2 regions of the Paraburkholderia sp. A1RI-2L genome follow, and region 1 is predicted to be linked to the other one. Evidence: riboswitches for the same ligand, from Rfam matches in the RefSeq annotation. Region 1 holds a riboswitch; the other holds the start of a gene.
What was found. A riboswitch is a leader RNA that binds a small molecule or an ion and turns the genes downstream of it on or off. The one in region 1 is predicted to bind manganese.
Positions count from the first base shown of each region.

Region 2: linked by a shared signal. The riboswitch ahead of PWP93_RS02215 (TMEM165/GDT1 family protein) and the one ahead of PWP93_RS28595 (sodium:calcium antiporter) in region 1 are both predicted to bind manganese.

Region 1 covers NZ_JARBTA010000004.1:26,084-30,497, forward strand. Annotated here, with positions in the region: gene glpK (glycerol kinase GlpK) at 1-833, shown strand, start outside; gene PWP93_RS28590 (MIP/aquaporin family protein) at 954-1,670, shown strand; gene PWP93_RS28595 (sodium:calcium antiporter) at 1,722-2,726, opposite strand; yybP-ykoY riboswitch at 2,799-2,988, opposite strand; gene PWP93_RS28600 (alkyl/aryl-sulfatase) at 3,059-4,414, opposite strand, start outside.
Region 2 covers NZ_JARBTA010000001.1:466,383-470,796, forward strand. Annotated here, with positions in the region: gene pepN (aminopeptidase N) at 1-571, opposite strand, end outside; gene PWP93_RS02210 (DUF4136 domain-containing protein) at 831-1,514, shown strand; gene PWP93_RS02215 (TMEM165/GDT1 family protein) at 1,555-2,127, opposite strand; yybP-ykoY riboswitch at 2,220-2,379, opposite strand; gene guaD (guanine deaminase) at 2,437-3,744, opposite strand; gene PWP93_RS02225 (adenosine deaminase) at 3,895-4,414, opposite strand, start outside.

The sequences.
Region 1 (4,414 bases):
ACGGGCCGACCAAAACCACGGTATTCGCGTCGAAGATTCCGCTCGCAGGCATTGCCGGCGACCAGCAGGCGGCGCTGTTCGGCCAGATGTGCACGGCCTCCGGCATGGTGAAGAATACCTACGGCACGGGCTGCTTCCTCATGATGAACACGGGCACGACGCCCATCGAGTCGAAGAACAATCTCGTGACGACCATTGCGTGGCAGATTGGCGACGAGGTGAACTATGCGCTCGAAGGCAGCATCTTTATCGCTGGTGCCGTGGTGCAATGGCTGCGCGACGGCATGGGCCTCATCAAGAGCGCGGCGGAAGTCGAAGCCCTTGCGGCGAGCGTGCCGCACACGGATGGTGTGTATCTGGTGCCGGCCTTCGCTGGCCTTGGAGCGCCGCACTGGAACGCGCACGCGCGCGGCTCGCTCTTTGGCGTGACGCGCGGCACGAGCGCGGCGCACGTCGCGCGCGCCGCGCTCGATTCGATCGCGTATCAATCGCTCGACGTGCTCGCTGCCATGGAGGCCGATTCGGGCATCAGCGTAGGCGAGTTGCGCGTGGACGGCGGGGCGAGCGCCAATAACCTGCTCATGCAGTTCCAGGCTGACCTGCTGGGCGTGGATGCCGTGCGTCCGCGGATTACCGAAACCACCGCGCTAGGCGCGGCCTATCTCGCTGGCCTTGCGACCGGCTACTGGAAAAGCGTGAACGAACTGCAGAGCCAGTGGCATGTGGACAAGCGTTTCTCTCCCGCCATGCCGCCATCGCAGGTGGACGCCTGTCGCGCGGGATGGCAGCGCGCGGTGCGCGCCGCCAAGGCTTGGGCCGACGATACGCAGTAACGCCGCGGCGACATCCAGCCAAAGAATTCGAACGAGTCAACGTAACCCATTACCGAAGGGCCGCGCAGCCAGCACTGCGCTGGTCTCGCGTCCATTTCGGAATCCTGAGAAATAATCAGAATGTCACCATACATTGCTGAATTCATCGGCACGGCCATACTCGTGCTGCTAGGCAACGGCGCGGTCGCCAACGTGCTGCTCGCAAAGACCAAAGGCAAGGGCGCCGACCTCATCGTCATCGTGATGGGCTGGGCGATGGCCGTGTTCGTGGCCGTGTACGTCACCGCATCGTACAGCGGCGCGCATCTGAACCCGATCGTGACGATCAGCCTCGCGCTCACGGGCAAGTTCGCATGGTCGAAGGTGTGCGGCTACATCGTCGCCCAGATGCTCGGCGGCATGGCGGGCGCGTTCCTCGTGTGGCTAGCTTATCGCCAGCACTTCGCGAACGAAGCCGATGCCGATCTCAAGCTCGCCGTGTTCTGCACCGCGCCTGCGATCCGTAGCGTGCGGCACAACGTGATGACCGAAGCCATCTGTACCTTCGTGCTGATCCTCGGCGTACTGTATCTGGCCTCGCCGCAGGTGGGCCTGGGCGCGCTCGATGCATTGCCGGTTGGCCTGCTCGTGCTCGGCATCGGCATTTCGCTGGGCGGCCCCACGGGCTACGCCATGAGCCCGGCGCGCGATCTCTCGCCGCGCATCATGCATGCGCTGCTGCCGATCCCGGGCAAGCGAGACAGCGACTGGCGCTATGCGTGGATTCCCGTGCTCGGACCGCTGCTGGGCGGCGTGGCGGCTGCGTCGCTGTATCTGTATCTGCATGCGACGCATTGAGGGTCGTGGGGCGGCGGTTTCGCAACGTGTTGCGCAACCGCCGCAAGCCAATCACTTCGGAATCACCCACAGCATGCCCGCAAACACCGCATAGAGCCAGCCCACATGCGTAAGCTGGCGGCTATGCACTTGCGGCGCACGGAACGCCCATTGCAGGAACAGGATGGCGAGCATCGTCGTGGCCGCGGCAAGAATCGACGGCGCACCCAGGTGCCACGGCGTGAAGAACAAGCCGAATGCGGTGGGAATGGTCGCCTGGATCATCATCGCGCCGCTGATGTTCGCGAGCGCGAGCCGCTCCTTGCCCTGACGCACCCAGATGATCGCGTTCATGATTTCCGGCAGCTCGGTGGCGATCGGGCTGAAGAGCAGCGCAGTCAATTGCGGGCTCAGGCCGAGCCACGGTCCTACTTTACCGATCTGCTGCACGAACAGGTGCGAGGCGAAGAAGATCACGACCAGCGCGCCCAGGGTCTGGAGCAGGACCCAGAACAGCGACGGATCCGCATCGCGCGGACGCAGCTTGAGCGGCTCGAGCCCCACGTCTTCGATCTCATCGCCATCGTCGCTCAGCTCCTTCCAGCAATAGAGCGCGTAGGCCGCGAGAAACGCAATGCCGAGAATGGGCTTGAAACTGAACACCACGAGTCCGAGCCCGATTTTCGCCACGAAGATCGCGAGGAACCAGAGCTGGTCGCGGCGCAGGCGGCGCGTATCGGCGTCGACGGTGCCGGCGCCTGCACGGCCCGCGCGCGCGACCGTCGCCAGCAACGCGACGCCCACCACCGCATAGGCGACGGTGCTGAGCGCGAGCGGCCCGCCAATGGCTGCGCCAATGCCGATTTCCTTGTGGGCCGGATCGGTGCCGAACGCAACGGCTACGAGCGTGACCACGCTTTCGGGCAGCGCCGTGCCGAACGCGGCAAGGATCGTGCCGGTGGCCGTCTGCGTGACCTTGAGCTTCTGGCCGAGCCACTCGACGGCATTGACGAAGGTTTCGCAGGATAGATAGATGATGCCGGCGGCGGCAATGAGCAGGGCGAACGTCCAGATCATGACGAGCGCTCCGTCGTGCGGGTGTGTGCGACTGCGATCGCGTGGCGGCGTGAAAAGCGGTGCATGGGAAACGGCATTCCTCGGGCTGGACGGACGGACCAATGACGCAATCCCCCCGCCCAGCCCGGGTATGAAGGATGACGTCATAGGTCTCGTCAGGCCGAAGAACGGCTGCCGGCGCCATGGCACAGCGTGCCAATTATGTTGACGGCGGCGCGACACGCATCGCGCGTGACGCAGACTACTCCCCTAAGACCGGCGCATTATAGCCGACGAATGCGGTTGTGCGGGAGGGGGCTCGTTTCATCGCGTAGTTCGTCGGCACATCTGCGTCACGGTTCCACGACGTTGAAATCGCCGTCGAATTTGTCGAGGGTCCCTAGCATGGCGCGGAACAGTTCGACCTTGCCGTCCAGCTGGATTTCGCGCGCAAGTACGGCTTCCTGAAAGCCCGTTTCGCCGCAGAGGATCCGGTTGAGCGTTTGCCTCGACATGGTCACGCTCAGATCGGTGCGCTCGTTTGGCGATGTGTAGCACCACGTCAACGCCCCGTTCTGGAGATTCAGTTTGAACTGCTTATCGATGTCGCTGAAACGCCACGCAATGCGCATGTTCAGATGCTGCGCCTTCAGGCCATCGACACGAACGGCGAAATAGTCGAAGAACATTTCCTCGGTAATCGCGCTGACCATGTCGGCGCTGCGGCTGCCGAATTCGGTCGAAGCATCTCGCCCTTCGCGCAGTTCGCGCGCGCCGAGCAGGAACGCGTTGCGCCACGTTGCCGATTGGGCCTGATACCCCATCTGTTCGAGCGCAGCAGCACCCAGTTCGCGCGCTTCGCGCAACTGCGGCTGTGCAAACACCAGGTGGTTCATGCACTGGGCGACCCAACGGTACTCGCCTTGATCGAAATCTCGACGCGCGCGCTCGAGCATGGCATCGGCTCCGCCCATGTACTCGACATAGCGCGGTGCGGAAGCCTCCGGAGGCAGGGCGTGCAGGTTAGCCGGATTGCCGTCGTACCAACCCAGGTAATGCTGATAGATGGCCTTGACGTTGTGCACGACAGCGCCGTAGTAGCCGTGCGCATGCCACTTCGAACGCAGCTCGTCCGGCAGGCGAATCTGCTCGGCGATTTCAACGGCGTTCAAGCCGTGGTTCATGAGGCGCACAGTCTGGTCGTGCAGGAATTTGTAGAGATCCCGCTGCGCCTCCAGGTAATCGACGATGCGCTCGTTGCCCCAGGTCGGCCAGTTGTGCTGCGCTAACACGACCTCGGCTTCGCGCCCGTAGCGCTCCAGCGACTCGCCCAGGTATCGCGACCACAATTGCGCGTTGCGTACCTGCGCGCCGCGCAGCGGACACAGATTGTGCAGCGACCGCGTGCCGTTCTCGGCCAGGTTGAGCGCGCGCTCCTGCGGGAACCAGAAGTGCATCTCGGCGGGCGCTTCGCTTTCGGGCGTGAGCTGAAACACGATTTCGACGCCGTCGATCACATGCGATTCGGTCATTTGCATGATCAGCTTTGTCGGTGGAATCAGCGTGATCGTGCCGCGCGGAATATTCTTGCCCATGCCCGCATCGATCTGGCAGCAGGCATTGCGCGCGAGCGTATGGCCAAACTGGAATTGCGCGCGCCGCGCCATGGCCGTGCCCGCCATCACGTTTTCCGACACCGCTTCTTCCAT
Region 2 (4,414 bases), on a different contig from region 1:
ACAGGTAGCTCGGCTTGCGGAACGGGTCTTCCCACTTCGCATAATGGCGGCCGTCGGGCAGTTCGCCTGCTTCGATGAGATTGCCGTTCGAGAGCAGCACCGGGCACGCGGTCTTGTCGGCGCGCAGCGTGACGGTGTAGGTCGACATGACATCGGGGCGGTCGAGGAACCAGGTGATGCGGCGAAAGCCTTCAGCTTCGCATTGCGTGAAGAAGTTGCCGCTCGATACGTAGAGCCCCGAGAGCGTGGTGTTGGCTTCCGGGTCGTTGGCGCCCGTGAGCGTGAGCGTGAACGCGTCGGGCACGTTCTCGATCGTCAGGCCATGTTCGTGCGCACGCACGTTTTCGCAGGCATTACCGTCGATTTGCGCGCCGATGAATTCGAGCTGTTCACCCATCAATTCGAGGTGCGGCGCGGACTTGGCAGCGGGATTGCGGCGCACGCGCAGCGTGCTCTTGACGACGGTGTGTCCGGGCGCGAGGTCGAATTCGAGGTCGACGGTGTCGATCAGGAAGGCGGGCGGCGCGTAGTCTTCGCGGTGGATCACAGTAGGCGTGGCGGTATCGGACATGGTCTCGTGCGGGGAAGCTTCGGGTCGGATAGCGGTATAGGGAGGCCGAGCCTTGCGTACGATGACGCGGCCGCTCGCCCCATTGTACAAAGGCTCGCGCAGCTTGTCCGAGATGGCCCGCAGGCGTGCCCCGCGCAGCGGGCCCGAACTTTCCCGCTGGGGCGCGAGTCAGTATGATCGAGGCCTGCGGTGTCGACCACCGCAAGCTTGCCGCGCGCCGACGAACTGTCGTCACTGCCACGACTGCAACGAGAAGACCATGATGCCCGACCGATGGACCCGCCGCGCGCTGCTGTTGCTGGCGGCGCTTGCCGTGACGCTGTCCGGCTGCACGACCTATGTGACGAGCCAGGTGACCGCGTTCTCCGCGTGGGGAGGCGGCAGCGATGCCACGCGCACTTACGCGTTCACGCGCAATCCCGACCAGCAGCACAGCATCGAGCAATCGACCTACGAGAGCCTCGTTGCCGACGGGCTCTCTTCGTACGCATTCCGCCAGGTGCCCGAGCGGCAGGCTCGCTATCTCGTGGGCCTCGCCTACGGCAGCCGCATGGACACGGTCACGGTGGCGCAGCCCGTGTTCTACAACCCGTGGCCGGGTCCGTACTGGGGACCGTTCAATCCGTGGGGGCCTTGGGGTCCCTGGGGCCCCGCTTATGTGAACCAGAGCTATCCGGTGTACTCGCATGCACTCGGCATCCGCATCACGGAGCAGGCGGGCGGGAAGGAAGTCTATAACGTCACCGCGCGCACCTCGGGCGACGATCCCTCGCTCGTGCACATCATGCCGTTTCTGGTGCGCAGCGCGCTGTCGAACTTCCCGCTGCAGAACGGCTCGGTGCAGCAGGTGAAACTGCCCGTGGACAAGACCACGGGCGCGCCGGCCGAAGTCCCGGCGGCGGCGCCAGGAACCGCACCGGCAGCGGCCGCTCCGGCAAAGTAGACGGAGCCAGCGTCAGTGGCGGCTCAAGCGTTACAGACGATCAAACGCCCACGCCCATGATGGCGAGCACGCCAAGCACCACGAACAGCACGGCGGCGATGCCGTGCACCAGGCCCGTCGGCAGCTTGTGGGCGAAGCGGTCGCCCAGCAGGATCGCAGGCACATTGGCAATCATCATGCCGAGCGTCGTGCCGGCCACCACCCCGAAGAAGTCGTGAAAGCGCGCGGCGAGTGCGACGGTTGCGATCTGCGTCTTGTCGCCCATCTCGGCGAGAAAGAAGGTGACGACGGTGGCGCCGAACACGCCGAGACGCGTGCGATTGACGTTGGCTTCGCCCTCGTCGAGCTTGTCGGGCACGAGTATCCACAATCCCATGGCGACGAAGGAGACGGCGAGCGCCCAGCGCATCACCGAGGGCGTGACGAGCGAGCCGAGCCACGCGCCGAGCGCGCCCGCGCCCGAGTGATTGACGAGCGTGGCGGCCAGTACGCCGAGAATGATCGGCATGGGCTTGCGATAGCGCGCTGCGAGCACGAGCGAAAGCAGTTGCGTCTTGTCGCCGATTTCGGCGAGCGCGACTGCGCCGGTCGAGACGAGAAAGGAGTGATTCACGTGTTGGTGATCCTCGGGCCGAGATAAATGCGAGCGACGACTCACGGCCCGCTGGGCCCTGTTGCGGCGGGCATGAGTCATCGGTCTCGCCAGGCCTGAGTACTAAGGCTGCGTCCGCCATGGCCGCGCGGGCCAAGTCTGTTGACGGATGCTCCCGCTGCGCATGCGCGGCGCGCGCCAAGGCCCGAAGGCTAGCCGGGCGGCACGGAGCGGGGCGGCTACTCCCCAATGAACGGCGAATTATAGCATTGGGGTTTTCCGACACCCGGCTTCGCCGGGGCCGTTGGAATGGGGATTTGCCGTGGGATTTTAACGCTTTGCCGTATCGCGGCTGTGCACGCGCGCACCGGCTGCGTAGGTCTCGAACACGGCGCGGTCGTCGCCGAGCAGCGCGAACGCGAATAGCAGTTCTTCGAGCGATTCGGCGCGCGCGGTGCGGCGCTTGAGCAGCGGCGTGGCCTGCGGGTCGAGCACGACGAAGTCGGCTTCGCTTTGCGGCGCGAGCGTGCCGATCTTGTCGGCGAGATCGAGCGCGGCTGCCGCGCCGGCCGTGGCGAGCCAGAACATGCGCGTGGCCGTCAGGTGATGGCCGCCCATGCGCGCGACCTTGTGCGCTTCGTTCATGGTTTGCAGCATCGAGAACGACGTGCCGCCGCCCACGTCTGTCGCGAGTGTGACGGGCATCTCGGTGGCCTGGGCCTTGTCGAAGTCGAACAGGCCGCTGCCGAGGAACAGGTTCGAGGTCGGGCAGTGCGCCGCGACCGTGCCGGTTTGCGCCATGCGGCGGCGGTCCTCGTCGTCGAGCCAGATGCAGTGGCCGTATACGGCGCGGCGGCGCAGGAGCCCGTAATGGTCGTAGATGTCGAGATAGCTGCGCTGGCGCGGGAACAGCTCCTTCACCCACTTCACTTCGTCGAGATTCTCGGCGACGTGGCTCTGAATGAAGATGTCGCCGTGCGCCTTCGCGAGCGCTTCGCACGCTTCGAGCTGCGCTTCGGTCGAGGTGGGTGCGAAGCGCGGCGTGAGCGCGTACATCTGGCGGCCGTTGTTGTGCCAGCGCGAGATGAGTTCGGCGCTGTCGTCGTAGCCGGTCTGGGGCGTGTCGCGCAGGAACTCGGGGCAGTTGCGGTCCATCAGCACCTTGCCCGCGATCATGCGCATGTTCTTCGCCTCGCTCGCCGTGAACAGCGCATCGGCCGATTGCTTGTGCACCGAGCAGTAGACGAGCGCGGTGGTCGTGCCGCACGAAAGCAGTTCGTCGACGAAAAAGCGCGCGGTCTCGAATGCCACGTTTTCATTGGCGAAGCCGCGCTCGGTCGGGAACGTGTAAGTCTCGAGCCACGGCAGCAGGCCCGGCGCCGGCGAGGCGATCATGTCGGTCTGCGGGTAGTGGATGTGCGTGTCGATGAAGCCCGGCACGATCAGCTTGTCGCGCAGGTTGTGCACCGTCGCGCCTTCGGCCACGCGAGCGCTCAGCTCGGACCAGGCGCCCGATGCGACCACGCGGCCGTTCTCGACGATCACCACGCCGTCTTCGTGGAAGACGGCAGCGTCGGGCGACTGCGCGGGGTCGCCGGTGAACGTCAACAGTTTTGCGCGATAAGCCGATTGAGTCATGGGAACTTCGTCTCCGTAAAATTCAGGTGTTCATGAGCCGTATGGATGCGCACCGCTCCTGAAAACGCGGCGCGCAAAAGCCCTGGGGCCGGCGCTCGCGCGCCGGTCCTCGTCAAGGGTGAAGCTTTAAATTGGGGGAGCTGCGCGGGATCAGGCCACGGCGCCGCTCCAGTACCGATCGAGCTTCGCAATCAGCGCGGCGCGTTCCTCGGGCGTCACGAAGGACGCCTCGAAGCTGTTGCGCAGGATCGTGTACACCTCTTGGTCGTCGAGCTTCAGCGCCGCGATGATGGCGCTGAAGTTCTCGTTCACGTAGCCGCCGAAGTACGCGGGATCGTCGGAATTGACAGTCACCGCGACGCCTTCGTCGAGCAGCTTTTTGAGCGTGTGCTTCGTCATGTCGTCGAACACGCAGAGCTTCAGGTTCGAGAGCGGGCAGACGGTGAGCGCGACGCGCGTGTCGGCGAGGCGCGTGACGAGCGCCTTGTCCTCGATGCTGCGCACGCCGTGGTCGACGCGGTCGACCTTGAGCAGATCGAGCGCCTCGTAGATATAGGCGGGCGGGCCTTCCTCTCCGGCATGCGCGACGAGCTTCAGCCCTTGCGAGCGCGCCTTCGCGAACACGCGCTCGAATTTCGAGGGCGGATGGCCGCGCTCCGACGAATCGAGA